3 linked regions of the Methylicorpusculum oleiharenae genome follow. The protein of the gene in region 3 interacts with the protein of the main gene of each other region in a pairwise test. Links are inferred from orthologs where the notes say so. Each region holds a gene or a part of one and is shown on either strand. Other genes may lie near its edges. The genes, in order: groL, nth and aceE.

Region 1 (9,530 bases), 1.4 Mb from region 3 along the record:
ATCAAAACACAATTAGGAATTAATTTTCCGGCAATGCGCTTATCAACTTCATGCTGAACATGGCGCCTTGCCATCTCCAGTAGCTGCTGCCCTTCGTAAGGTTCGATTATTCTTTTGATAGTCAGATCTGACGATTTTTTGACCTGCTTTGTCACCTCTTGTAGCTCTTGCTCCACTTCTGCAAATATCGACGAATTAGTGCTCGCCTCCTGAAGTATTCGTAAGACCAGTTTGTCCAGCGTGTTTTTTACAGGCGTTCTTTTGATGACTCGATTCTCTTTTACTGCCGATTCCAAAGACGCTAATTGATTGAGTATGTTTCTGATAGGGTGCGAGTCCGCACTTAAAAAGTGGTTACCTTGCAGCGTTTGTTCGAGAAGCGATAGCTGCATACGTTCCATGTAAGCTTTGATTTCAGAGGAAATAGACACGTCATTGAATAAGGTATCGAAAAACTTTTCATAAACCTCGATATTATGGACATCGTGCTTAGAAAAAAACGCAGGTATTCCGGTAGTATCGTTTAACTTATCTCGAATGAGTGTGTGCAGTAAACTGCTTGTAACGGGCTCATTCCTGTCACCTACAGCTGTAGTTTTATACATTTTCGAAATCATCGCGATGACTTCTTCGGCGGAAAAACCCCCTTGAGACGCTGCGTTCCGAATTGATGATGTAGTTCCTGAATGAGGCTGGTTTTGGTTTAATAGGCCCGGCAACGTTTTGGACATTTCAACTGTTGCCGGCTTTTTTAGATCAGCATCTTCTTTAACAGCAAACGTTTTAACCAGCGTCCTGGCGATGTTGGTATCAAACTTAAAGACCGGATCTCCCAAATAACCATGGTCGATCGCGATCTGTTCAGGTTGCTTGACAATTTTGGCGGGCGCAGGCTTGGGAGCACTCAGTTTGGATAACAGATGCTCAAAATGCTCGTACAACGCCTCCAAATCCTTCGTTAATACTTTTTCAAACGCTGAATAAAGTGTTTGATTAATCGTGATTTCTAAATTTAATTGCAGGATAAGTTCGCGAAAGTGATCACATAAGGCATCCGGGCTGATTGGGTTTTTAACATCATGGGCCCAATGGCCAAATAACCGTTTCAATTGGTTGTTTATCTGATTAAGTGGATATTCAAAATGTTTTGTTAACCGTCTGATAGACGCCGACAGATTTAACCAATCTTCAAAATCATCCATTTCAACCAAAGAAAGCTTTTCCATAGTACCGGCATTTAACCTGTTTTCCTGAATGCTGGAACCGGTCATGCTGTCGACACCCAAAAAAACCGAATTACAAAATTCACTGGTAATTGAATCGTAATTAAATTTGAGCGTTGTTATCAAATCCTCAAGTGCTGAAGTAGAGATTTTATGAACCGATTTTTTAAAGTCCTCATCCAGTCTCTCAAAAAAATTGTTGAGCAACCCAACCAACTCTTTATCAAGCCAAATTTTTATTTGTTTTAAGTTATCCTGGTGCGGGTCTGCTTCGGTTGGCTCAATGTCATGTTGAGCTGTTCTGCCGGACACCTTAAAAACCTCATTTTTTAAGGCATTAAAAATTTCCTGGGGCATGTTTTTAATGAAAACACCGATGCCTTTGGAACTTGCGTGCATTACTTTGACTTCAAGTTGAAATTGCCGTGCATCGGACTCTCTATGCAACGAGAAACGAAGCTGGACTTTTTTGTTAGCCGAAAATTGTACTATCTGGCTTGATGGTTTAAGGCCTAATAAAAATCCCGAACTGCAAAAATCTTGGACTTCGCAAGAGAAATTTTGCCCATTATTCAAAACCAGTGTGGCGTCTAATTTGATCGCGTAACGAATGTGGCGACGACGTTTTGTAGGGCATCTAGAAGCCATGGTAAAAGTAAAATATTGGCAGCATGGTCATAAAATACGGAGTTGTCATATCAATAATAAATATAGTTTGGAAAAAATCAGATCTGATAAATTTTGATAAATTAACCCGTAATTTCTAAAAGCAATGTCTACTTCAACTTTTTTTGAGTGGGATGAGTGCTTTTAGATATCATTGCGGTGCTTAAGTTAAATCAATCTTATTGGGCAGACCAAAATTAGAGATTCCATGATTTCGGCACCGCCTGTACAGTCAAAACCTACGGCCTAGAATGATGTTAAACTGCTTTTCGATGCTTCCCAAACCCTGAATGGGATAGACATTTACCAGCAGAAGGCAATGTGGCTATTTATCAGAAATCACTTTGGGAGTTGATTCTTCATGCGCGGCGAGCTTAAGCCTTACTGTCCCAATAACCCTCAATGGGCATCTAAAGTCATTCTGCTTCTGGCGCTAACATTAAGTGCTAGCGGTTGCAATTTAATCAGAAGCACACTGGAATTGCCGGAAAAAGGCCTCTTCTCCCTATTTGCTATTAATCAGGGAAATGACGCACCCGATCCTGTTGAACTGCAATCCGAGTTACTCCGCTTTGCAGATAATGCCATAGAAGCGCTTAATAACGCTGCGCGTAATCTTCAGCGGGAAGACGATTCGGCGCCTAAAAAACTCAACCAGCTTAAACGACGCATCGCTATTACCACCGATTTATTAGCCATCGCCACAGGGGCCAACAGTTATGCCAATCTCCTCGACATGGTCATCTTTGCCAGCTTAAACCGGATGAATTTTGAAGACTTCTGGGCGCCCAAGTTCTCCGACGAATCAGCTGAACCTTATCGACACGCATCCGAGCAGGTGGAGAAAGAAATTTGGCGCATTGCCGAGACGGCGCTGAAAAAAGAACAGGTCACTGAACTGCGTGCCGCCATTCTTGACTGGCACAAGCAACACCCAGATGCTCGCTCCCCCAGAGATCTAGGTTCGCTGGGCTTCGCGTCCGAAATTTCGCAAATGAACCGCGGCCCCAAGGCAGGCATTACCAGCAGTGTGTTCAACCTGCTCTCCATTGACCCATTGGCAGGTCTGGACCCCGCTACTCGAGAACTGGCTAGCTCTCGCCTATTCGCAGAGAGAGGCCTGTTTCTGGCCAGACATATGCCGACGTTGATCCGCTGGGAAACCGAATTACTGATCATCCAAACGGTGGAAATGCCTCAGATGGAAAAACTGCTGACCAGTACGGCTCAAGCGGCCGAATCGGCAGACCGGTTAAGTCAAACAGCAGAAAGCCTGCCCGGCCTCATCAGCAATGAACGTCAGCAGATCGTTCAAGCGTTGAACGAACAACAACCCGGCCTCGTCAGTCTCGCCGCACAGACCGAAAGCGCTCTTAGTGCAGGCAAACAGATGTCCGATGCGTCAAAAGCAGCCCTGGAGTCTTTTCAAGGTGTCGTACAGCAACTCCAATCCCGCCCATCAAACCCGGACGCAGAGCCCTTTCGCATCAACGAATACACGGCAGCCGCTGCCCAGATCAACGCTACTGCACTTGATTTGGTGAAATTGCTGCAAACCGTTGATCAAACCCTGGCTACCGGTAAATTTGACGAACTCTCGGCTCGAGTAGACTCGCTAACCCGCCAAACTCAGGCTAGCGGCAAAGAGTTAGTGGATTATACATTCAAGCAGATCTTGTTCCTGGGTTTGATACTGATGGGTTCCGCTTGTGGAATGGTTCTGGCTTCAGCATTGGTTTTTTGGCGATTGAAAAAGAAATTTGCCTGAGCTTTCGTCAAATGACGTTTAAGCAGAAACACTGTAACCTTACTTTAGCCAATTGGATCCCTGTAGATCTTTAAACAAAAAGTTCCTGACCTGACATTACCGGCATTTGCAGCCATCAAAAATTCTACCCCTCCCCTATTGAAAAATTATGATGAATTTTTGCCGCTTTAATCGATCATTTCCATAAACATAAAAAATTAATTATTCATAAAAAACAGAACTTTAGGATTTAAGACAGGTTAATTCAGGTCTTCTTTTTTGGCAAATCGAATATATCTGGTAAATTCGCGAATACAACAACCCAATTTTTATTTTCCGGAAACTCATCATGCTAGCAATAAAAAAACAATTAAAACAGAATCTGGCTTTGTTTCTATTTAGCAGTCTGCTCCCTGCTATTCCTGCATTTGCGGCGACCGACCTCGAAGCTCAAGAAAGTTTCCTCAGAATGCGAGCGAAGAGCCAACAGACTGAAGCAGGCCATGCAGGACATGAAACCCCTATTGATAAAAGCATGGACTTTCATGGCGTTTTCTACGGATTTCTTCCTTGTAAAGATTGCCCGGGAATAAAAGCGACGCTATCTTTAAAACAAAAAAACAATTATCTGCTGGTGACTCAGCCTGCAAGAGAGTCCTCAAGGGAGTTTTATGAAAAAGGGAAATACACCTGGGATGAAGAGAGTCATACCGTTGTTTTAACACCCAAAAAAGGCGGGCAAAGCACGCGGCATTATCGAATTGAAAATGAAGGCACGCTCATTCAGATTAATGAAGACGGATCAATGATATCGAATGATGATGAGGACAGCTACGTTTTGAAACGAAGTGATATGGTTAAGTCACGAGAAGTGCATTTTCACTGACAGGAACGGAAGTTACAAACTGAGGCTCATTTTTTGTCCATCCACTTTGAAGATGGACAAAAAATCAATCCGTTGCCTTGGTTATAACATTTACGCTGCTCAAGAAAACCTATAAATGTTCATATCCTTAAACTCAACAAGATTAACAGGGAGTTTTCAATGAACACGACGCTTGAATCACGACCTCCGTTTCCGCCCTTCACACGCGAAACTGCAGTTGAGAAGGTCCGCATGGCTGAAGACGGTTGGAATAATCGCACTCCTGAAAAAGTTGCTTTAGCCTATACGACCGACAGCCAATGGCGAAATCGGGCTGAATTTCCCGTGGGGCGGGAACAAATCATCGACTTCCTGAAACGCAAATGGGCCACCGAATACGAATACCGGTTAATCAAAGAACTGTGGGCTTTTGAGGGTAACCGTATCGCCGTCCGGTTTGCATACGAATGGCGCAATGAAAATAATGAATGGTTTCGGTCTTACGGCAACGAGAACTGGGAATTTGATGAATACGGCTTAATGCGTCAGCGTTATGCGAGTATCAACGACCTACCTATCAAAGAGTCGGACCGCAAATTTCATTGGCCTCAAGGCCGTCGCCCTGAGAATCATCCAGGATTGAGCGATCTTGGACTCTAAAAACCTGTTTCATACAATTTACCGTTCAACTTTTAAAAGCAGCAATTACCGGTTTGATGATAAAAAGGGTAGGTTTAAGCTTTTCGCAGCCCAACAGCAAGCGGATGATCAATCGTCGGGTTGGCTATCGCCGCCAACCGCAACTTACGTTCAGGTCTGACCGATCATTCTTATTGCTAACGTGTTTGAATGTTCATTTGGCGTTGCCGCCCTAAAATCAGCGGGTGATTTTAGGGCAATAGCGGTTATTAATGACTGCATCCGGCACCATGCACGTGGCCGTGAGCCAATTCGTCCATTGTCGCTTCTCTAATATCAGTTATTTCCACGTCGAAAAATAATTTCATACCGGCCAGTGGATGATTGCCATCGATGGTAACATCATCACCTTCGACATTAATGACCGTCACGACACCGGGTCCTGAACTGACATCGGCATGGAACTGCATCCCGACTTCTATCACATCGATTCCTTCAAACATCTGACGCGGAATCACTTGAACCATGTCTTCATCGTAATCACCGTAAGCTTCTGATGGCTCTATTTCGACATTTAACTTATCGCCAACGGCTTTACCAAGCAGGGCTTGTTCCAGTCCGGGAATGATACTGCCCTGTCCATGCAGATAAACCAGCGCATCGCTGCCAATTGAACTATCCAGCGTTTCACCGGCGTCATTGGTCAATGTGTAATGAATAGAAACAGCCATATTTTCAGCTACTTGCATGAGGGGAACCTACTGTTGATAATTTAAGAAACGGCTATGATATAAAATAAAGCTTCTGTTGTCTGAAAATATTAAAAACCGGAATATAAAATCGCATGAGCCGCTGGAAACCACCCCAAGCCAAATCATCCCCGTATATCACCCAAGCCGGTTATCAAGTGCTGGAAAATGAATTACGGGGCTTATGGGACAAACGCAAGGACGTCACCGCCGCTCTGTCCGCCGCTGCCGCAGAAGGTGACCGATCGGAAAATGCCGAATATATTTATCGCAAAAAAGAATTACGCGGTATAGACCGGCGCATTCATTACTTGCAAAAGCGTTTGCCCTCGCTTACCGTCGTCACCCAAGCCCCTTCAGATCAGGATAAGATTTTTTTCGGGGCCTGGGTGACACTGGAAAATGAATCCGGTGAGCCGGTCACTTATCGAATCGTGGGGGCGGATGAACTTAACCCTGCGAAGAACTATATCAGTCTGGATTCTCCTCTCGCCAAGGTGTTGCTGAAAAAAACCTATGACGATGAAGTGACGATTGTTATCGAACAAAAACCGGTTCGGTATACGGTGCTCGATATTGCTTATAGTCAGTAAACCGGAACTGCTTGCTTACGCTCGCTGGACAACCAGATGCACATAGCGTCCCATGTCGCGGAATGTGGGTAGCCGGCAATAACGGCTTTCCAGCTCAAACAGTTCGTCAGCGTTGCTCTGCGCCAAGGTCTCGTGATTCAGATAATCATGAAAAACGCGTAACCCGGTATGAGTGATGATCTTAAAATGATTGTTTTCAAGGAACTCTATAACAGCATGCGGGTATTGCGGGTTGGGCGGGGTCATTTTGGAGCCTTTCCCCAGATAACTGTCGTCCAATACGTTTTTCCAGCGCCAGCCGCCTTTTAAAACGTTGCCGAAAACCATGGCATTCCGATTGTAAAACAACAAGGACAGGTGCCCGCCCGGTTTCACCTGCTCAATAACTGTTTGCAAGGTCGGCATAGGATTAGCAAGCCATTCGAGAACCGCATGAAACAAGATCAAATCATACTGTGGAAGCTTTAAAGCTAGATTTTGAGCTGAATCCAGATAAAACTCGGCGGTCACCTCTTCATTGATAAAAGCTTCTCTGGCGCGTTCAAGCATTTTTTCCGACAGATCGCAAAGCGTCAGATGATGCCCTCTTTTCGCCAACCAGAGACTGATTTGGGCAAAACCACACCCAGCATCCCATACCGTCAGTGCATCAGCGGCATCGTAAAAAGGCGTCAGATCTTCTTTTAATAGTTTCAGCCGCCATTCCCCTTTCGCGGTTTGGTAAATTTTGCGGTCGAATTTATCGATGAGCTGATCGAAATTCCGATCGTTAGCTTGAGTCATCTGTCATCGCGCGTGTTAAATAAAAATTATGCTCATAAAAAAGCCCCGGCTGAATCCAGCCGGGGCTTTGGTCAAGCGTAAAGAGCTTGGGTCAGCAATTACATCATGCCGCCCATGCCACCCATTCCGCCCATACCACCCATGCCGCCCATATCAGGACCGCCATGAGCTTTGTCGTCGCTTGGAGCGTCAGCGACCATAACTTCAGTTGTGATCATTAAACCAGCAACTGATGCTGCGTTTTGCAGAGCAAAACGAGTTACTTTTGCAGGATCCAGGATACCCATTTCGATCATATCGCCATAGACGCCTGTTGCGGCATTGTAACCGAAGTTACCAGTACCTTTAGCCACTTCATTCAGGACAACTGAAGATTCGTCTCCAGCATTTTTGACGATTTGACGCAATGGCTCTTCCATAGCACGACGCAGGATGTTGATACCCACATCTTGATCGTGATTGATACCTTTCAAGCCATCCAACGCTTTTAAAGCACGAATCAGAGCTGTTCCGCCGCCTGCGACTACGCCTTCCTCAACCGCTGCACGGGTTGAGTGTAATGCGTCTTCAACGCGAGCTTTTTTCTCTTTCATTTCAACTTCAGTCGCTGCGCCAACCTTGATTACCGCAACACCGCCAGCCAGTTTAGCCAGACGCTCTTGCAGTTTTTCCTTGTCATAATCAGATGTTGCGTCTTCAGCTTGTTTGCGAATTTGCGCAACACGGCTTTTGATGCTTTCTTCAGTACCTGCGCCATCGATAATAGTGGTGTTTTCTTTGGTAACTTGTACTTTTTTCGCAGTTCCCAATAACTCCAATCCGGCTTTTTCAAGGCTCAGGCCGACTTCTTCAGAAATTACAGTACCACCGGTCAATATAGCAACATCTTCCAACATGGCTTTACGACGGTCACCGAATCCTGGCGCTTTAACCGCAGCCACTTTTACGATACCGCGCAAGTTGTTGACAACCAGCGTAGCTAAAGCTTCGCCTTCAACATCTTCAGCAACAATCAATAGTGGACGGCCTGATTTGGCAACGCCTTCCAATATCGGTAATAAATCACGGATGTTGGAGATTTTTTTGTCGTACAGCAGGATAAAGGGGCTTTCCAGCTCAGAACTCATGCTGTCTTGATTGTTGATGAAGTAAGGCGACAGATAACCACGGTCAAACTGCATACCTTCAACAACGTCCAATTGGTTTTCTAAACCTGAACCTTCTTCAACAGTGATAACGCCTTCTTTACCGACTTTTTCCATCGCTTCTGCGATGATTTGACCGACTGACTCATCAGAGTTAGCAGAGATCGTGCCTACTTGAGCAATCGCTTTGCTGTCTGTACACGGTGTTGCAGCCGCTTCGATAGACTTGACGGCTACTTCAACCGCTTTATCAATACCGCGTTTTAAATCCATAGGATTCATGCCGGCAGCAACTGCTTTCAGGCCTTCGTTTAAAATTGATTGGGCTAAAACCGTTGCAGTTGTTGTTCCATCACCAGCAACATCGGAAGTTTTAGACGCCACTTCCTTAACCATTTGGGCGCCCATGTTTTCGAATTTGTCTTTTAATTCTATTTCTTTTGCGACCGATACACCGTCTTTAGTAATCGTAGGTGCGCCGTAGCTTTTATCTAAAACCGCATTACGGCCTTTAGGACCTAAAGTTACTTTTACTGCGTTTGCAAGAATGTTAACGCCTTGCACCATTAATGTACGCGCATCACTGCCGAATTTTACGTCTTTTGCTGCCATCTTAATTCCTAATCTATTGAATGTTATATGTTTATGATAAATCCAGTGTGTTGGACTTAACCCAAAATACCCATGATGTCGTCTTCGCGCATGATGATCAGTTCTTCGCCATCAACTTTGACTTCATTACCGGAATATTTACCAAACAACACCTTATCGCCAACCTTAACTTCCAAAGCGCGAACGGTACCGTTATCCAGCGCTTTACCTTGGCCTACGGCTAACACTTCGCCTTGGCTTGGTTTTTCAGCGGCTGAACCGGGCAGAACTATGCCGCCAGCGGTTGTCGTTTCCTCTTCAACACGTTTAACAACTACTCTGTCGTGTAAAGGACGTATTTTCATCAATATCTCCTGAAAAAATTAAAACAAAGGTAAAAAAAGGATTATTAGCACTCGCTATTAATGAGTGCTAATAATAATCAGGTTTTGCAGTCTGTCAAGTTCTTTGGCATCATAACTTTTAAAATTACATCAACTAAACAACTTATGAATGACGATCAACTCCT
Region 2 (9,693 bases), 1.5 Mb from region 3 along the record:
CCAAAACTCAGGCCTTTTTCAGCCGCCTGCTTAACGGCTGCTATCACTTCCGGATGAGCATGCCCTAAAATCATAGGCCCCCAAGAGCCGACATAATCGATATATTGTTTACCTGCTGCATCAAAAATGAAAGGCCCTTTCGCATGATCGATAAAAACAGGCTCGCCGCCCACACCGCTGAATGAACGCACTGGAGAATTAACTCCGCCGGGAATGACTTGTTTAGCAGCTGCAAAAAGCTCTTTTGAATCTGTCATAGTTAAATTAAGGTTAAATAGTAAAAGGTTAAAGTAAAATCACTGGAAAACGCAAGCCAACCAGAAAAAGTCAGCAATTCCCAGTTTGATGATAAAAAAGGGTAGGCGTAAGCTTTGCGAGAATGTCGGCAGCAGGGCTTCTTGCCGTCAAGCCCCTCAATGATGTGCCTACGTCTTTCCTCACAAGGCTTACGCCTACCCTCAATGCCACATTAAAAGTTCAAACTGGGAATTGCTGAGGAAAAGACAGCGCAGACGGCCTGCCGTTGCATTTTAATCATCCTCAACTCTTTGTAGAATGAGGTCTTATAAAATGATAAAGTCCGCTGTTATTTCTACAACGCACCTGAATGTTTTTGGCATCCTTATGAAAACAATTACTCTTATAAAAAAAGTCAGTTTCTTCTCCCTGCTTTTGGTTACCCTTGCCGCTTTTGTTACCGGCTGTTCGGAAGACAAAAAAACCGAACCGTCCAAGCCCGCACCACAAGCCCAAGGTCACACTCAACATTCTTTTGATCATGCGCACGGATCGGAAGTCAGCGACCTGGAAAAACATAAATTCGAGCATGATTTCGCTGACCAGTGCGTAGAGCGCGAAATCAAAAACTCTAAAAACAAAGACGTTGATAGAGAGCGTTTTACCAAACCGTGTCTCTGTATCGCTACGTATCTGATGAAAGATCTGACTGCGAAGGAATCCGAATTATTTTTGGTTGAACATAAGAATACTCAATCTCTAAGAATCAAATTCGAAAGCGCGGCTTATCATTGTTTACAGGAAAAAGTACAACCGAAGTCACCGATGATATTCGGTAAACATTAATTTAATCGACTTGATGACTCTGATGGCGGGCCATAGATATTAAGGCATCAGAGTCTTTCTAATTGATTAAGCCCAAGCCAATCAATAAGGACTGATCAGTAAATAATACCTTTTTGAAATAACTCAAGGCAGACGGCCGCCCCATGAGTCAAGAACGCATCTTCATCCGTTGCCGCAGATTCTTTCGCCAATACCGATAACTGATCCTTCAACAGGTCACCTTTTTCTTCCTGAATGTATTCCAGTAAACGATAGGTCAGCGGCGTGATTTGGATAAAACCGACTTCGAATTCACTGTTGCGATAAACCACTAAAAAAGTGGGATCGGCGGGCATTAGCTCAGGGATGTTAGAAGGAGAAATCTGATGAACAGGGTACAAATAAACCAAAGGCCAGGCTAAACACGATAAAGACACTTGCGAATTTAACAGGTCGTCTTGGTGTAGCACGGAAACCGGACAAGTCTCTTTTGCAATGGTCAATGCCATTTCAACCCATTCATAATGAGCCAACTCCAACATGAACGGCAAATCAGCAGGATTTTTTCTTTCGTTTTGAAGATAAGCAAGAAACTCTTCGGGGATTTCCGAGAAATGGGGGGTGGCACATCCGTGACCAGCAAAAAAATCCTGCACTAATGACAGCCAATCAGACTCGCTGAGTAATGACTTTAAAACGGGAAAGTTACTCGCCAGAAACCCTTCTATATTATTGAAAAAAAGCTCCCTGTACATGAGCATACGCTCGATTTTGACATCACCCGGAGGAAGATGGTTATCAGGATCCCGGATATAATCAGCGAATTGTTGTTGTCTGGCTTTAAGATCCACGCTCATTTCAGGCTGTCTGAAGTTGATGCTGCTGTGCCCAGGCGTTTTGAATTGCCCTGATGGTTGCCACTTCATTCAATAATTCCGGCATCGGCGGGATATTAAAATCTCGTTCCAGCAAGGTGGGAAACACACCAAACAATTCATAGGCTTTACCCAACAACTGCCAGACCGGATCAATTACGGCCGCACCATGGGTATCCACCAAAAAGTCGTGATCCTCAACATAATGGCCGGCAATGTGCGCATAGGCAATTCGGTCCGAAGGGATGGCTCTCAAAAAACTTTCAGCATCGTAGCCGTGATTGACACTGTTGACATAAATATTATTCAAATCCAGCAAAATGTCACAATCGGCTTCTTCGACAACCCTGTTAAAAAAATCGATTTCAGACATCTCCTGACCGGGAGCGGCATAATAAGAAACATTTTCAACGGCTATTTTCTGTTCAAGAATGTCCTGTACACGTTTTATACGCGAGGCGACATGGTGGACCGCTTCATCGGTAAACGGTATAGGCATCAAGTCATATAAGTGGCCACCTTGGCTGCAATAGCTTAAATGCTCGCTATAGAAACTGATGCCGTGTTCGGCCATAAACTGCTTCAGATCACGAACAAAAACTTCATCCAGGGCATCGGTGCTGCCTAGCGAGAGAGAGAGCCCATGACAAACAAATTTAAACCGTTCGGTCATGGACCGGAATTGTTTGGCTAATTTGCCGCCCAGAGTGATCCAGTTTTCCGGCGCAACTTCATAAAAGCCTATTTCAGAGGGAGGATTTTCTGCTATTTCAGCCAGAAATGCTCTTCTCAGACCTAGACCGGCACCCGATACTGGAAATTGTCTGGTGATCATATTGCACTAAATCTTGGAAAATAAGTAGCTACTCGCCCGCTTGGAATAGAGGGTGTCGGTCATTGATTGAAAAGACTTCTGCAACAGGGCATTATTCATGCGTCCTTTGAAATCAAATACCTACACCCTATAAACTGGGGAGAGTGAGCAGATACGAAAATAATTTGTAAGGAGAGCTTGTTGGCAACTCTCCTTAACATTAAAGCACTGGATATCTGATTATTGTCCAGCCGCCTTATCTTTTTTGACAGTGTCGCCGCAGCTGCCTTCCTTACCTTTCATCATATCGCCGCAGGTTCCTTCCATGCCTTTTTTCATTTTATCGCCATCCATCATCGCGCCACATTTGCCTTCGCCGCATGCCGCTTCTTTTGCTTTTGTTTCAGCTGCTTTTTCGGTTTTCTTACCGGCACAAGCGCCTTCGGGTGTTTTTGGTTTTTCCATTTTCATCCCTTCGCCGCATGCCATTTCTGCAACTTGCATATAACCTGAAGAAAGTTCTTGTGCACCAAATGGATTGGCTTCTGCATGAACAGCTGTCATAGCCAGACTAGAAATTACAGCGGAACCTAACGCAGCGGCTAAAGGTGATTTAGTATTTTTTTTCATAGTGTATATCTCGGTGTGTTTTGTTGTAGATAAGCCAATCGGCTCTGAATCAGATATTAGTGTGACCTCATGAACCGGCAATGAACATGCGGCTGTTTCGATAATCCGTATGTGTGACCCTGCTGACTAATAAGAGTTCCTGAAAAGCCATCGGATTCGCGCGTAACAATACCATTAATCAGGCGTTTTTTCCTCAAATTCACACAGATCCGCAATGACGCAGCTCTGGCACCTTGGCTTACGAGCGGCGCAGGTATAGCGCCCATGGAGAATTAACAGATGATGCGCATCTTTTTTATGCTTATCTGAAACCCATTTTTCAAGCCCTTTTTCAACCTCAAGCACCGTTTTACCCGGCGCAATTTTCGTTCGATTGGAAACGCGAAAAATGTGCGTATCTACGGCAATAGTTTTATGGCCAAAAGCGGTATTGAGAACAACATTGGCCGTTTTTCTACCCACACCCGGCAAGGCCTCTAATTCGACACGCGTTTCCGGCACGGAGCCATGATGTTGATCAATTAACTGCTGACATAACTGGATGATATTGCGAGCTTTACTGTTGAACAAACCAATGGTTTTAATAAAATTTTTGAGACCCTCCTCACCTAAAGCCAGAATAGCTTCAGGTGAATTCGCGACAGCAAATAACTTTAATGTGGCCTTGTTCACGCTTTTATCTGTTGCCTGCGCCGACAAGACCACTGCGATCAACAGTTCAAAAGGTGTCGCATAGACCAGTTCTGTCGTCGGTTCGGGTATTGCTTCAGCTAACCTGTCGAAAATGGCCTGACGTTTTATCTTGTTCAAGATTCAGCGATCACCTGAACCGGAATCGCTTCAATGGCCGGTTTTCTTTGCTTGAATTTAGCGTCGATGACATTCTTCAAAGCAATTAAAAAACCCAAACCGATAAAAGCGCCAGGAGGCAATATAGCCAGCAGAACACCGGAATAATCATCAATCACAATGATTTTCCACTCTTTTGCAGCTGGTCCAAACATCAAATCGGCACCGGCTAAAAACGTTCCGGAGCCGATAATCTCTCTTAAACTGCCCAACAAAGTCAGGGCAAACGTAAAACCAAGGCCTATAAACAAGCCGTCCATCATGGCTTTTGGAACGCTATGCTTGGAAGCAAAAGCCTCTGCTCGGCCAATGACGGAGCAATTGGTCACAATCAATGAAATAAAAATACCCAGAATTTTATAAAGATCAAAAAACCACGCGTTCATTGCCAATTCGATAATCGTAACCACGCACGCAATCACCAAGACAAAAATCGGCAATCGAACTTCCGAAGGCGTAATTTTGCGTATCAATGATATTGCACTCCCCGTCAACATCAGCGTTAATGCGGTCGCCAGACCCAGACCCAAGCCATTGATCACCGTATTGCTTACGGCCAGCAAGGGGCATAAGCCCAACAAGGCGACAAATGCCTGATTGTTAAACCACAACCCTTCTTTAGCTATTTTGCTGTATTCGGAAAACATTAGTCTTTACCTGCCGTTTCGGATAAAGAAAATATCTTTTCTTTATTTTGTTTAAAATACTGCAGCGTCAGCTTGACTCTGTTGACTACCGCCCTGGGCGTGATGGTGGCACCTGCAAATTGATCAAACACGCCACCATCTCTTTTTACTGCCCATTCCTGGTCAGTAAGATTGATTAACGATTTGCCGCTAAATGACAAAATCCAGTCGCTTCGTGATGATTCTATTTTATCACCCAGTCCGGGGGTTTCTTTATGCCCCACGACTCTTACACCGGAGAGGGTTCCATCCTCTAAAACGCCGACCAGCAATTTTATATCGCCGCTATAACCATCCGGAGCAATCGCGGTAATGACTGCAGCAATAGGCTGGCCATTTTTTCTAGCCCGGTAAATGGCCGTAGGCGTTTTAAGGTGCGCATTAAGATCGCTTACCATTATGTGGTCAGCAACAATATCATTGTCGTACAAGTTCTCCGGCACCAGTTGCTTAAGACCCTGCAACAACGATTGCCTTTCGTTCATCGCGATTTTATCTTCTGTAGCACTGGATATCAGTGCAACCAGTCCCAAACCAAGAATTGAAAATGCACCAAGCGCTACCGCTGAAATGACGATTTTATTCAGTGTTTCATTCATGCCCGGTGTCCGAATACGCGAGGTTTAGTGAAATAATCCAGCGCTGGGGCAGCAAGATTGGCCAGCAACACCGAGAAGGCAACCGCATCCGGATACCCGCCCCAGACCCTGATGATATAAACCAGCACACCGATCATCATCCCGTAAATCAAGCGGCCTTTTACAGTGGTCGCCGCAGTGACAGGATCTGTCGCGATAAAAAAGGCACCCAGCATGGTCGCCCCCGCAAACAGATGAAACACCGGAGGCGCATACAGCTGCGCATCAATCAGATAGCAAATTCCGGAAATTACCGAGATGCCTAAAATAAGCCCGACCGGTATATGCCAATTTATGATTTTACGTACCATTAACCAAAGCCCGCCCAACAGATAAGCCAGGGACACCCACTCCCATCCTTTTCCCGCCAAATAGCCGAATACAGCACCCGATTGAGCTTCCAATACCGTTTTTTGTAAACTCAACTGGGTTTTTAATGCATCCAAAGGCGTCGCCATGGTTAAAGCATCATAATCGGCATTCTCTGGGATCCGCTCAAAGAATATCAGTTGAGCAATATCCTGAAAATTCAGCGTCATAGTGCCCAGCCCTGCCACTGCTGGCCAGGAGGTCATCGGCAGAGGAAAAGAAACCAATAAAAACACATACCCGACCATCGCCGGATTAAACGGGTTATAACCTAAGCCCCCGTATAAATGCTTGGCAATGACAATGGCAAACAGGATGCCGGTCACCGTCACCCACCAAGGCGCAATAGCCGGTAAGGAAATAGCCAAAAGCACCGCCGTTACAACTGCACTCAAGTCTTTAAGACTGACCCACACCGGCCGCCCTCGCACCAACAGAACCAACGACTCGGCCATCAAAGCGGTAATAACAGCCAGAACCACATTAATCAGAACGCCCAGACCAAAAAACCAGACCAGGGCAATAACACCCGGAACCAGAGCAACAATGACCTCAAACATGACACGGGTGACGCTGTTGACCGGTTGCACATGCGGCGATAACGCCGTGGAAAACTTCATTGAGTCACTCCCTCTTTCTCTGCATTGGCTTGCTTAACTTTTGCTAAAGCTTCTTTTTTCAATCTGGCACGCTCGGCTTTTTCAGCCTGCTCTTTGGCTTTGCGTTCCAGATGCATGTCATGGCGCCGCTTGGCAACAGCAGCCTTTTCAGCCTCTTTAGCTTTGGCAATCACTTTACTTTTTGCAGACCGGTAATATTGCACCAGAGGAATATGACTCGGGCAAACCACTTCACAGCAGCCGCATTCAATACAATCAAACAAACTGAATTCTTTACACTTGTCTAGGTTACCGGCACGGCTATGCCAATACAATTGCTGCGGGAGCAAATCTACAGGGCAGGCTTTGGCGCAATCGCCACAACGAATACAGGGCATGGCCTGCTTGCCGGTGTTAATATCGGCAGCGGTTCCGGCTAATATACAATTGGTCGCCTTGACGACAGCAATTTCGTCATCGGGTAAGGCGAAGCCCATCATCGGCCCGCCCATGATCAAGCGTTCGACATGCTCAGTGTAGCCGCCACATTGCTCGATGAGTTCGCTGATCGGCGTACCGATGCGGACATACCTGTTTTGCGGCTCTTTTACTCCACGGCCGGTGACGGTTATCACTCGCTCGGTCAGCGGCTTTCCATTACAAACCGCATCATAAACCGCCGATGCTGTACCGACATTCACGCATAACACACCGATGTCGGCAGGAATCCCTCCTGAGGGTGTTTCCTTACCCGTCACAACCTTGATCAGCTGTTTCTCTCCACCGGTAGGATAAATAGCCGGCACCTGAACAACGATTATGCGCGGGTCATTTAACGCAGCGACTACCTGGGTAAGCCGGGCATAAGCACGCTTCATATGATCTTCGATAGCGACGATACAGCGCTCTATATGAAGTGAATGCAGCAAAATCTGGGCTCCGACAAGCACCGACTCCGGTTGATTCTGCATCAGGCAATCATCACAGGTAATGTAAGGCTCACATTCCGCACCGTTTAAAAGCAAGGTATCGAGCTTTCTTTGCGGACCGGGATTGAGTTTTATCGACGTGGGAAAAGCAGCACCGCCCAAGCCGACGATACCGGCATTTTTAATCGCCGTGCGGATTGACGCAGGGTCCTGGCTCCTGAAATCGGCAACTCCTTGAGTTACCAGACTTTCATCCAAGCCATCGGTGGCGATGACGATACAAAGATCAGCCATTCCGGAAGGATGGGGTATCAAGCGCTCTTCAATAGCCTCTATCACGCCGGAACTGGCCGCATGAACGGGTGTTGCAAGCGGATGATCGGAATAAGCGATGACTTGCCCCCGCAACACCCGCTCCCCCACCTGAATCTTGGGATCTACAGTAACGCCTTGCCGCTGCATCAACGGATAAACCAGCTTTTTAGGAATGCTTGCCTGACGCAAAGGCGCCTGATTGGATAATTCCTTGTTGTTGGGCAGGTGCAATCCGCCATGAAATCGCGCTAAGTTAAGCATATTTTCTTTCCGGCTCCGGCCACTGCCAAGTACTGATAGTTTGTTCAATCGGCTCCATGACAATGCAGTCTACCGGGCAAGGCGCCACACAAAGCTCACAGCCGGTACATTCATTGGCAATAACGGTATGCATCATTTTCGCGGATCCCAAAATGGCGTCCACAGGACAAGCCTGAATACATTTTGTGCAGCCAATACAGTCCTTTTCGATAATCACGGCGACACTTTTTGGCTTGACTGCGCCAAATTCATCGTTCAAAGTCTTGGCTTCCAGGCCCAGCAAATCAGCCAGAGCATTGATGCCGTCCTGACCACCGGGCGGACATTGATTGATATCCGCCTCTCCCAACGCGATGGCTTCGGCATAAGGTCTGCATCCTGGATAACTGCATTGCCCGCATTGTGTTTGGGGCAATATCGCCTCAATTTTATCGACAATAGGATTTCCTTGAACCTTGAAATAAACTGCCGAGAAACCCAGCACCACACCAAAAACTGCAAATGTCGCGCAAATTATAAGTATCATTTTATTGTGTTCTAAATGATCGGTTGCAAACTACCCAGACCGCGCTGGCATCTTTAAAACTTCGGATTAGACCCGTGCAATCCTTTTTTTATTGCTTTCCTGAAAAACTAGACTCTGACCAGACCGGAAAAGCCCATAAACGCCATAGACATCAATCCAGCCGTAATGAGCGAAATGGCATTACCTTTAAACGGAACCGGCACATCGGCCACCTCAATTTTTTCACGAATTGTTGAAAACAGCGTCAACACCATTGAAAACCCTACCGCAGCGCCAAAGCCATACAATGCCGATTGAAGAAATCCATTTTGTGCCTGCACGTTAAGCAGGGCTACGCCAAGTACTGCGCAATTTGTGGTAATCAGGGGCAAATAGATACCTAACACCTGATAGAGCATGGGACTGGTTTTGTGGACAACCAGTTCGGTAAATTGAACGACAAACGCGATGACGACAATGAAGGTAATGGTTCTTAAATACTGCAATTCCAAAGGAATCAACAAATACTCATTCGCCAGATAGCTGCATACTGAAGACAGGGTCAGTACAAACGTAGTGGCAAAGCCCATACCCAGAGCCGTCTCAAGCTTTCTGGAAACCCCCATAAAGGGACATAATCCTAAAAATTTGACCAGTACAAAATTATTAACCAGGATGGTACTTACCAAAATAATTAAATAGTCTTTCATGTTTTAACCTCATCTCTGGATTCGGAAGGACTGTGGAATGCTTCCGTCTATTCTGAACTGCGTTTAACTTTGCCTGACTTATAGAAAAGCCCATAAGCGGTGTAATGACGAAAATAAGACCATTAGCCAGGAAGATAATTCCTGACTATTTTAATCAAGAATTAGTGGAAATAAAACATCATTTTTGATTTAAATGCAACAAAGCCCATTATATCCGCTTTCACCGGCAAGAAAAAAGCCCACACCCTTTATAAAAAAATTCGGGGCCTTAAACTCCTGTACCAGAAGGTCCAAAATTTAAAACTTTAAGCTATTGACTTGATCGAATCGGGGAATCGGGTGCAATAATTTTGGCCTTAACAGGACTGTTCAATTGAAGCAGCCATTTTTCGGCAGCTTGATAATGGATATTCAATATCAAATTTGGAAATAGCCCGAAGATCAAGACGAG
Region 3 (9,907 bases):
ATGCCTTCACTGCGGCCCATACTCAATGAGCGTCCGCTGGCAGCCCAAGGGAATACGCCTTTATCATATTCTATGCCTTGTTCTTTGGCTTGGTTTTCGGACAGCCCCATCCACGCAACTTCAGGATCCGTATAAGCTACAGAAGGAATGGTCATGGCATCGAACGCCGCTTTGTGTCCGGCAATAACTTCGGCAGCGATTTTGCCTTCGTAGACTGCTTTATGAGCGAGCATGGGATTGCCGACGATATCGCCGATCGCGAAAATATGGGGAAGATTCGTGCGTTGCTGTTTATCGACCGGAATGAAGCCTTGTTCATTGACTTCTATACCCGCGTTTTCAGCACCGATTTTTTTGCCGTTAGGCCTTCTACCTACTGCCACCAGCACCGCGTTGAAAACTTCTGTTTCTGGTGCTTTGCTACCTTCGAAAGAGACTTTCAGGCCTTCTTCCTGAGATTCAATTGCTGTGACGCGTGTTTCCAGCCAAATATTGTCGTATTGTTTTTTGATACGGTTTTGTAGAGGCCGGGTCAAGTCTTTATCACAGCCCGGAATGATTTGATCCATCAGTTCAACAATGCTGATTTTTGAGCCCAGGGCATGGTAAACCGTTGCCATTTCGAGGCCAATAATACCGCCGCCAACGATCAATAATTTTTCGGGAATAGTCTGCAGATTCAATGCATCAGTCGAATCCCAAAGACGAGGGTCATCATTAGGGAATACAGGTATTTTCGTAGGTTGAGAGCCGGCTGCGATGATGGCGTTATCAAAGCGAATTACGCGGGTTCCTTCAGCCGATTCCACCTGGACTTCATTGGCGGAGATAAAATGGCCCGAACCTTGTATTAGCGTAATCTTGCGTTGTTTGATCAGGCTGTCCAATCCTGTGTTGAGGCCCTTGGTGACACTTTCTTTCCAGCTTCTGATTTTGTCCAAATCCAGTTGCGGGTGGCCAAACTCGACGCCGTGATGAGCAAACTCCTGTGCCTCATGAATAATCTGCGCCATATGCAGCAAGGCCTTGGAAGGAATACAGCCGACATTGAGGCAGACGCCGCCCAGAACCGGATACCGTTCAACGAGGATAACTTGTTTACCCAGATCGGCCGCCCTGAAGGCTGCCGTATATCCGCCAGGGCCGCCGCCCAACACAAGCACTTCTGTTTGTTCATTAGGGGATGCTGCTTTATCGGTCATGAGGTGTTCCTATTTTGGTTCAATGCGATTGCAATCAGGCAGCCGCGTGTAAAACGAGGGGGTTGCGTCAATCAAAATTATTCAGATGATCACTCAGAGCATGAAACGCCTGATGTCACTCAATAGTTTACTTAGCGTGACCATAAACCGGGCGGCTTCTGCGCCATCAATGACGCGGTGGTCGTAGCTTAGATCCAGCGGCAGTATCAATCGCGGCACAAACTGTTTGCCATCCCATACCGGTTGCATTTTAGCCCGCGTGATGCCGAGAATGGCCACTTCAGGCGCATTGACTATGGGTGTGAAAGCCGTACCACCGATGCCGCCCAGGCTGGAAATAGTCATGCAGCCGCCTTGCATGTCTGTAGGTTTTAGTTTGCCTGCACGAGCTTTTTCGCTGAGTTCGGCCAGTTCGGACGACAATTCGAAAATGGATTTCTTGTCCACATCACGTAAAACAGGAACCACAAGGCCGTTTGGAGTATCGACAGCAATTCCGATATGACAGTATTTTTTGAAAATCAGGCTACCGGCATCTGCTGATAATGACGCGTTAAACTGGGGAAATTGCTTCATGACCGTGGCTAGCGCTTTGGTGATGAAAATCAGGCCTGTTAACTTGTTTTCCTTGTTTTCGCTATTGATTGATTTACGAAAGTCTTCCAGATCCGTGATATCCGCTTCATCATGATGGGTCACCATCGGCAGGTTTAGCCAGACTCGAGTCAGATTTTGTCCGGTCAGGCGTTTGATCTTGCTCAAAGGCAATGTTTCAATTTCACCGAACTGAGTAAAATCGACCGCTGGAATCGCGGGTATGCCCACTGTTCCGCCTTGAGGGGCGGTATTCAAGGTTTGTTTTACATACGATTTGATATCTTCCTTGAGGATACGGCCTTTTCGTCCTGTGCCCTTGGCGATTTTGTATAGATCAATACCCAGCTCCCTTGCAAATAATCGCACTGCTGGAGTTGCATGGGGTTTTGCCTGGCCGGTGGTATCGATCGAAACCGGTTGAAGGCTTGCAACCGGAGGCGCCGGAGCTGGTTTTGCCGGTTCAACTGCTGCTTCCGGGATCGGTGCTTCCGCAACCGATGCTACCGGGGCTTCGGCTTTTGGAGTCTGGGCCGGAATAACGGTCTCGGTTTTCAGACTCTCGCCGGGTTTGAATAAAGCAATGATGTGGCCTTGTGATATTTTATCGCCAACTTTGACTTTGACTTCTACAATGGTTCCTGCCTGAGTAGAGGGCAAATCCATCGTCGCCTTATCGCTTTCCATCACCGCCAGCGTCTGCTCAGGGGCGATACTATCGCCCGGCTTAATCAGAACTTCAACAACTTCGACCTCGGTCGCGCCGCCTAAATCGGGTACTTTAATTTCAATTAAATCACTCATTTGCCGGTTCCTTGTTATAAGCGCCAGGGTGCAGGGCTGTCTGGGTTGATGCCGTACTGGGTTATAGCGTTTTTAACTGTGGTCAATTCAATTTCTCCGGCATCAGCAAGGCTTTTTAATGCAGTTACCACAATATGATACCGGTTGACTTCAAAGAAACGGCGCAACGCTTCGCGGCTGTCGGATCTTCCAAAGCCATCCGTACCCAAGACTGTGTAAGGAGCTGAAATATATGGACGAATTTGATCGGCAAAAAGACGAATATAATCAGTTGCTGCAACAATAGGACCTTTGGCATTTTCCAGGCACTGTTTGACGTGGGGTTTGAGAGGGGTTTCAGTAGGATGCAGGCGATTCCAGCGATCACATGATTGACCATCTCTTGCTAATTCAGTAAAACTTGGACAACTCCATAAATCCGCTTCAACTTTCCAGTCCGCTTTAAGCAATTCCGCAGCTGCAACCACTTCTCTGAATATGGTTCCCGAACCCAGTAATTGAACGCGGGGTGCTTTGCTCTTGCCGCCTGGTTTGAACAAATACATACCTTTAAGAATATCCTGTTCGATACCTTGCGGCATCGCCGGATGTTCATAGTTTTCGTTCATGACCGTCAGGTAATAAAAGATATCTTCCTGTTCGGCGTACATCCTGCGCATACCGTCCTGAATAATGACGACGACTTCGTAGGCGTAAGTGGGGTCATAGGAAACGCAGTTCGGAACGGAGCTGGCAAAAATATGACTGTGTCCGTCTTCATGCTGTAAACCTTCTCCGTTTAAGGTTGTTCTGCCAGCGGTGCCGCCCAGCAGGAAACCGCGCGTGCGTTGATCGGCTGCTGCCCAGATCAAATCGCCTATCCGCTGGAATCCGAACATTGAATAAAAAATGAAAAACGGAATTAATGGAACATTGTGTGTCGAATAAGATGTACCGGCTGCAATCCAGTCACAGATTCCGCCCGCTTCATTGATGCCTTCCTGTAAAACCTGTCCGTGTTTGGATTCTTTGTAAAACATCAACTGATCGGCATCCTGCGGGGTATAAAGTTGACCGACCTGAGACCAGATGCCCAGTTGTCTGAACATGCCTTCCATACCAAAGGTGCGCGATTCGTCGGGCACGATCGGAACAATGCGGTTGCCGATGTTTTTGTCCTTGACCAGGATGTTTAGCATGCGCACAAAAGCCATGGTCGTGGAAATTTCTCGCCCTTCGCCGGTGCTTTCCAGCAAGGATTTAAAGGTATCCAGAACTGGAATTTCAAGCGGTGTGGACTTTGCTCTTCTGTTGGGCAGAAAGCCTCCAAGTTCTTCGCGGCGTTTACGCATATACGCCATTTCTTTGGAGTCTTCGGCAAATTTCAGATAAGGCAATTTTTCAAGATCTTCTTCATCAATGGGGAGTTCGTAACGTTCTCTGAAACGTTTTAACGAATCGCCGCTCATTTTCTTTTGTTGATGCGAGGTGTTTTGCGCTTCGCCCGATTCACCCATTGAATAGCCTTTGATGGTCTTGGCTAAAATGACGGTAGGTTGACCTTTATAATTTATAGCGGCATTAAATGCGGCATATATTTTCATCGGATCATGTCCGCCCCGATTGAGCTGCCAAATATCCAGATCGGATAAATCTGCGACCATCGCTTTCAGTTCAGGTGTATTGAAAAAATATTCGCGGACGTATGCGCCGTCTTTAGCTTTAAAAGTCTGGTAGTCACCGTCAACGCATTCCATCATGCGTTTGACCAGTAAGCCGTCCTTGTCTCTCGCGAAGAGCGAATCCCAATGGCGGCCCCATATGACTTTGATGACATTCCAGCCGGCGCCTCTAAACGTGCTTTCAAGTTCCTGAATAATTTTGCCGTTGCCTCGTACCGGTCCGTCCAGACGTTGCAGATTGCAATTGACGACAAAAATGAGATTATCGAGTTTTTCCCGTCCCGCCATGCCGATAGCGCCTAGCGATTCAGGTTCGTCAGTTTCGCCGTCTCCCAGGAAACTCCAGACCTTACGACCTTCGGTTTGGGCAAATCCGCGATCTTGCAGGTAGCGCATAAAACGAGCCTGATAAATCGACATAATGGGTCCCAGGCCCATCGAGACAGTTGGAAATTGCCAGAATTCGGGCATTAACCAGGGATGCGGATAAGAAGACAAGCCATTTCCATCAACTTCCTGCCGGAAACGATCCAATTGTTCTTCGTTTAGACGGCCCAGCAGATAAGCGCGGGCATAATCACCCGGTGCCGAATGCCCCTGGATATAGACAAGATCCCCGTCATTAGTCTCTGATGCACCCCGCCAAAAATGGTTGTGACCAATGTCATAAAGGGTTGCCGCCGATGCGAAACTGGCGATATGGCCGCCGACATTACTATATTTATTGGCTCTCAGTACCATCATCATGGCATTCCAGCGTATATAGGACCGGATCCGCCGCTCGATCGTTATGTCTCCGGGAAACTGTATTTGCTGGTCTAGGGAAATAGTATTGATGTAGGCGGTATTTGCGCTGAAAGGAATTTGTGACCCGGATTGGCGGGCTTTTGCCACTAATTTCTCAATGAGATATTGGGCTCTATCCTTGCCTTCATGTTCCAGAACCGCATCAAGTGCATCAATCCATTCCTGAGTTTCTACTGGATCAATATCTTCCTGTTCACTAACCGCAGGGATGGTGTTATTTGTCATTTATTTTTAGCTCCATCGTCAGACGCGATATCTGATTTTGTGTCAGAGTTTTATACTCCGCGCGGAGTATAGTTGTAAATTTTACGTGGTTAAATCGCAGCCGATTCTTATTGGTTTAGTTAAAAATAACATCAAAGAACCGGCAATGGTTTTTAAGCGCGATAGTATAAACCATTAACGCCCGCTAATGGCTATCACATCGCGTTTGGCGGGTCCTTTATACAATTGTCTCGGGCGGCCGATTTTTTGTTCTTTATCGGAAATCATTTCATCCCAGTGAGCAATCCAGCCTACGGATCTGGCCATTGCAAAGATAGCGGTGAACATGACTGTAGGTATGCCCAGCGCGCGCATCACAATGCCGGAATAGAAGTCGACATTAGGATACAGCTTCTTTTCAATGAAATAATCATCTTCCAGAGCAATGCGTTCCAGTTCAAGTGCGAGTTCAAACAGAGGATCATCGTGCAGTCCCAGTTCGGTAAGCACTTCATGACAGGTATTGCGCATCAGTTTGGCGCGCGGGTCATGGTTTTTATAAACGCGGTGGCCGAAGCCCATTAGCCGGAAAGGATCATTTTTATCCTTGGCGCGTTTTATGAATTCGCCAATTTTTGATTTATCACCGATTTCCTCGAGCATTCTCAAGACGGCTTCGTTCGCCCCGCCGTGAGCGGCACCCCATAAACAGGCAATACCGGAAGTGATGCAGGCGTAGGGATTGGCGCCGCTGGAACCCGCCAAACGGACCGTCGAGGTCGATGCGTTTTGTTCATGATCAGCATGAAGAATCATGATTCTGTCCATCGCTCTGACCAGAACAGGATTTTGAACATAATCCTCACAAGGCGTGGCATGCATCATGTGCATGAAGTTTTCAACGTAGCCCAAACGATTTTGTGGGTACATGAAAGGCATGCCGGTGCTGTAACGATGACTCATGGCAACGATGGTCGGCATTTTGGCAATCAATCGAATAGCCGATAAATTACGGTCAATCGGGCATCTGATATCCAGTTCATGATGGTAGAAAGCGGATAATGCACCCACGACCGCTACTATGGTTGCCATAGGGTGAGCATCACGTCTAAAGCCTTTGTAGAAGTTGGTCAGTTGGTCATGCACCATGGTGTGATACGTAACTTCCTTAACGAAGCCCTGCATTTCTCTACCGGTAGGTAACTCGCTTTTAAGCAGCAGGTAACACACTTCCAGAAAGTCACATTTTTCCGCGAGCTGTTCAATTGGGTAGCCCCGGTACAGCAGAACGCCTTGGTCGCCATCTATATAGGTGATGGTGGAACTGCAACTTGCGGTTGAAGTGAAGCCTGGGTCGTACGTGAACATACCGGTTTTTTGGCTTAGCGTTCGTATATCGATCACATCGGGCCCTATGGTTCCCGATAAAACGGGCAGTTCACAAGACGTTTTCGTGGTTTCGTTCTGTAAAATTACATGGTTATCATCAGTCATGGCATAGCCCTTCTGGTTAAGTATTCGTATGTCATCCGGCCCCGGTCGGTCTGACCGCGTTCGGATGAGTTATTACCCATTACATTTTGTTAGCTGAATAATTCCGTTTGATTCAAAGCGGGCGAGTAGTTACCAAAAATGTTTAATTCTCTGGAACTATTACACGGCATTTGCTATGGCTGTTTTAGCCAGTTCTGTTATTTTTTGCCAGTTTTTGGTAGAGACGGCTTCATCGGGCGCAAGCCAGGAACCGCCTACGCACGCTACATTGGGTAGTTTCAAATACTCGTTGTAGTTATCCGCCGATATGCCGCCGGTGGGGCAAAAAGTAGCAGCAGGAATAGGGCCAGCGATGCCTTTTAACATATTGACGCCGCCCGCTGCAGAAGCAGGGAAAAATTTGAAATGGTCCAGGCCATATTCCATGCCCATCATTAGTTCGGATAACGTTGAAATGCCGGGTATCAGCGCAATCCTGCTTTTACAGGCGGCTTCCAACAGTCGAGGCGTAAGTCCGGGGCTGATGGCAAATACGGCACCTGCCTCTTCAGCGGCGGCTAATTGTTCGGGAGTCAGAATAGTGCCTGCTCCGACAATGGCGTCTTTGACATGGGTGCTGATTTCCTTGATAGCCTCAAGTGCAACAGGTGTGCGCAGCGTAATTTCAAGCACTCTTATGCCGCCTGCGACCAGGGCTTTAGCCAGAGGAACGGCATCTTCCAGTTGTTTAATGACCATTACGGGCATTACCGGTCCGGCGCTAAGAACATCTTTAGGATTGATTTTCCAGTTAATTTGATTCATTCGGTTCCGTATTTCAGAAAGTTAAATTATTCAGTTCGCTGTGTTTGCAAAATGACGCAGCATCCTTCAATTTTGATTCATCAAGCCTTCAAAAAGAGCTATTCAAGCTTCCACTATCAGAAGATAAGTGGGGCGAGTAAAAGTTCATGTCGCCGGTATTATTAAGGCTTGGATTCTGTTCCATGAGTTTTTTTAGTTTCCTGAGTTAATCATTGAAAAATAAATTGCTGGCACCATTTTCCGCCGAAGTGGCATTTAGACGGAAACCGGCAAATAACTCGCGGCCCATGCCATGATGGTGATCTTTAGCAGAGTTGATAGCCGGTTTGCGAGCGTTGAATTCGGCTTTATCGATCAATACGTTGATTTCGCCTGTTTGCGTATTCAAATGGATGATATCTCCGTTCCTTACTTTCGCAAGAGGGCCGCCATCGGCACATTCCGGGCACATATGAATGGCTGAAGGTACCTTGCCGGATGCGCCTGACATTCTGCCGTCAGTGACCAAGGCAACCTTAAATCCTTTGTCCTGCAGTGAGCCCAAAGGCGGAGTCAGCTTATGCAATTCAGGCATGCCGTTTGATTTAGGACCTTGAAACCGGATGACCGCGATAAAGTCTTTCTCCAATTCGCCGCGTTTGAAAGCAGCCATCAGATCATCCTGATCATCAAATACCAAGGCTGGCGCTTCGACAATTTGATGTTCTTTGGCAACTGCGGAAATCTTTGAAATGCCTCGGCCCAAATTGCCGTGCATGACATGCAAGCCACCGCCTTCGGCAAAAGGACTGGCAACAGAGCTGATCACTTCAGGGTCTAAAGATGCTTTAGGGGAGGGTTCCCAAGTGAGTTTGCCATCAATCACTTTGGGCTCTTGCGTATAGTTACTCAAGCCGGGTTTATCAGCAATCGTGATGATGTCTTCATGGAGCAAGCCGTTAGCCAGCAATTCGCCAATCAAGACACCCATGCCGCCTGCAGCCTGAAAATGGTTAACATCGGCCGGACCATTCGGGTAGATCTTAGCGAGCAACGGCACGGCACGCGAAAGCTGATCAAAATCATCCCAGTTCAAAATAATGCCTGCGGCGCGAGCGATAGCGACCAAATGCATGGTGTGGTTGGTTGAACCGCCCGTTGCCAGAAGACCGATAACCGCGTTGAGTATTGCTTTTTCGTTGATCAAATGCCCTATAGGTCTGAAGTCATTACCTTGAGCGGTAAATTTCAGTACCTGTCTGGCAGCTGCCTTGGTGAGTTCATCTCTTATCGGTGTATAAGGGTTGACGAATGAACTGCCAGGTAAATGCAAGCCCATGATTTCGACCATCATCTGATTGCTGTTGGCCGTGCCGTAAAAAGTACAGGTGCCGGGGCCATGGTAAGATTTGGATTCCGATTCCAGCAATTCCTGACGGCTGATTTTTCCTTCTGCAAATTTTTGCCTTGCCCGCGCTTTTTCCTTGTTGGTTATACCGCTGGTCATTGGGCCGGCGGGAACAAAAACAGCAGGAAGATGACCAAAAGTGAGTGCGCCGATCAACAGGCCAGGGACAATTTTGTCGCAAACGCCCAGATAAAGCGCTGCATCGAACATGTTGTGGCTCAGGCCAATTGCGGTTGCCATCGCGATCACATCGCGGCTGAACAAGGATAATTCCATGCCGGGTTGGCCTTGGGTCACCCCGTCGCACATTGCCGGAACGCCTGATGCAAATTGAGCAATGCCGCCGGCTTCGCTGATGGCCGCTTTGATCAATGCAGGGGCGTCTTTGTACGGTTCATGCGCAGACAACATATCGTTGTAAGAGGAAATAATGGCGACATTGGCTTTTTTTGTCGCGGCCAAATCGATTTTTTCACTGGCAGAACACGCTGCAAAGCCATGAGCTAAGTTTCCGCAACCGAGGCTTCCCCGCGATGGGCCGTCCGATACCGCAGAATCAATTCGGGCCAGATAGACTGCGCGGGTTTCGCGGCTGCGTTTTATCACATCCTGAGTAACTTTTTCTAATACCGAGTGCATAGCTTACTTCCTTCGATTGGCCGCTTTTGCGGCTCTATAAACAAGCGTTGTTATAACGAACGATTCAATTTTATCTTACAGGATTTTATTTAATCAGTTCTTTCTTACCATATACAAACTTTATAGGATATATAGCTTATTTGTCTTCCTGTCCTTTTAGTCTCCTGAATATGACAAAGGGCCGGTTTAACTGATCTTTCTGCTCAGCCTTCCCACGCTCTTCCATCCTGGGCCAGAAGAGAATCCGAAGCAATGGGCCCCCAGGTTCCTGCCGGGTAAGATATGGGCGATTCAAGCAGGTGGGTCCATGC

The links.
Region 1: the proteins of aceE (region 3) and groL interact in binary tests that used the Escherichia coli proteins (3 or more experiments, as listed by UniProt). The link is inferred for Methylicorpusculum oleiharenae from one-to-one orthologs.
Region 2: the proteins of aceE (region 3) and nth interact in binary tests that used the Escherichia coli proteins (3 or more experiments, as listed by UniProt). The link is inferred for Methylicorpusculum oleiharenae from one-to-one orthologs.

The regions. Positions count from the first base shown.
Region 1 is NZ_WUTY02000001.1:1,346,179-1,355,708, reverse strand. What follows is about bases 6,694-9,530. They hold groL (chaperonin GroEL), read right to left. Parts: upstream 9,023-9,530; coding sequence 7,364-9,022; downstream 6,694-7,363. Other genes in these bases: GO003_RS06240 (HesA/MoeB/ThiF family protein), read left to right, coding at 9,511-9,530; groES (co-chaperone GroES), read right to left, coding at 9,079-9,366; GO003_RS06255 (methyltransferase domain-containing protein), read right to left, coding at 6,694-7,265. Outside these bases: GO003_RS06285 (DUF1631 family protein), read right to left, coding at 1-1,871; GO003_RS06280 (hypothetical protein), read left to right, coding at 2,251-3,657; GO003_RS06275 (copper resistance protein NlpE), read left to right, coding at 3,986-4,522; GO003_RS06270 (nuclear transport factor 2 family protein), read left to right, coding at 4,682-5,161; GO003_RS06265 (FKBP-type peptidyl-prolyl cis-trans isomerase), read right to left, coding at 5,410-5,889; transcription elongation factor GreB, read left to right, coding at 5,985-6,482; more of GO003_RS06255, read right to left, coding at 6,498-6,693.
Region 2 is NZ_WUTY02000001.1:1,308,711-1,318,403, reverse strand. What follows is about bases 2,374-5,373. They hold nth (endonuclease III), read right to left. Parts: upstream 4,192-5,373; coding sequence 3,556-4,191; downstream 2,374-3,555. Other genes in these bases: rsxG (electron transport complex subunit RsxG), read right to left, coding at 4,877-5,373; GO003_RS06065 (electron transport complex subunit E), read right to left, coding at 4,188-4,877; GO003_RS06075 (hypothetical protein), read right to left, coding at 2,992-3,381; GO003_RS06080 (HvfB family MNIO-type RiPP peptide maturase), read right to left, coding at 2,374-2,772. Outside these bases: hemL (glutamate-1-semialdehyde 2,1-aminomutase), read right to left, coding at 1-257; GO003_RS06090 (hypothetical protein), read left to right, coding at 625-1,083; GO003_RS06085 (HvfC family RiPP maturation protein), read right to left, coding at 1,179-1,988; more of GO003_RS06080, read right to left, coding at 1,921-2,373; more of rsxG, read right to left, coding at 5,374-5,515; electron transport complex subunit RsxD, read right to left, coding at 5,512-6,543; electron transport complex subunit RsxC, read right to left, coding at 6,540-8,027; electron transport complex subunit RsxB, read right to left, coding at 8,020-8,553; electron transport complex subunit RsxA, read right to left, coding at 8,661-9,242; GO003_RS06035 (complex I subunit 4 family protein), read right to left, coding at 9,553-9,693. UniProt on the Escherichia coli protein: DNA repair enzyme that has both DNA N-glycosylase activity and AP-lyase activity. The DNA N-glycosylase activity releases various damaged pyrimidines from DNA by cleaving the N-glycosidic bond, leaving an AP (apurinic/apyrimidinic) site.
Region 3 is NZ_WUTY02000001.1:2,764,451-2,774,357, forward strand. What follows is about bases 2,415-5,628. They hold aceE (pyruvate dehydrogenase (acetyl-transferring), homodimeric type), read right to left. Parts: upstream 5,294-5,628; coding sequence 2,615-5,293; downstream 2,415-2,614. Other genes in these bases: aceF (dihydrolipoyllysine-residue acetyltransferase), read right to left, coding at 2,415-2,600; gltA (citrate synthase), read right to left, coding at 5,468-5,628. Outside these bases: lpdA (dihydrolipoyl dehydrogenase), read right to left, coding at 1-1,202; more of aceF, read right to left, coding at 1,296-2,414; more of gltA, read right to left, coding at 5,629-6,766; GO003_RS12530 (bifunctional 4-hydroxy-2-oxoglutarate aldolase/2-dehydro-3-deoxy-phosphogluconate aldolase), read right to left, coding at 6,926-7,570; edd (phosphogluconate dehydratase), read right to left, coding at 7,776-9,596; zwf (glucose-6-phosphate dehydrogenase), read right to left, coding at 9,800-9,907. UniProt on the Escherichia coli protein: Component of the pyruvate dehydrogenase (PDH) complex, that catalyzes the overall conversion of pyruvate to acetyl-CoA and CO(2).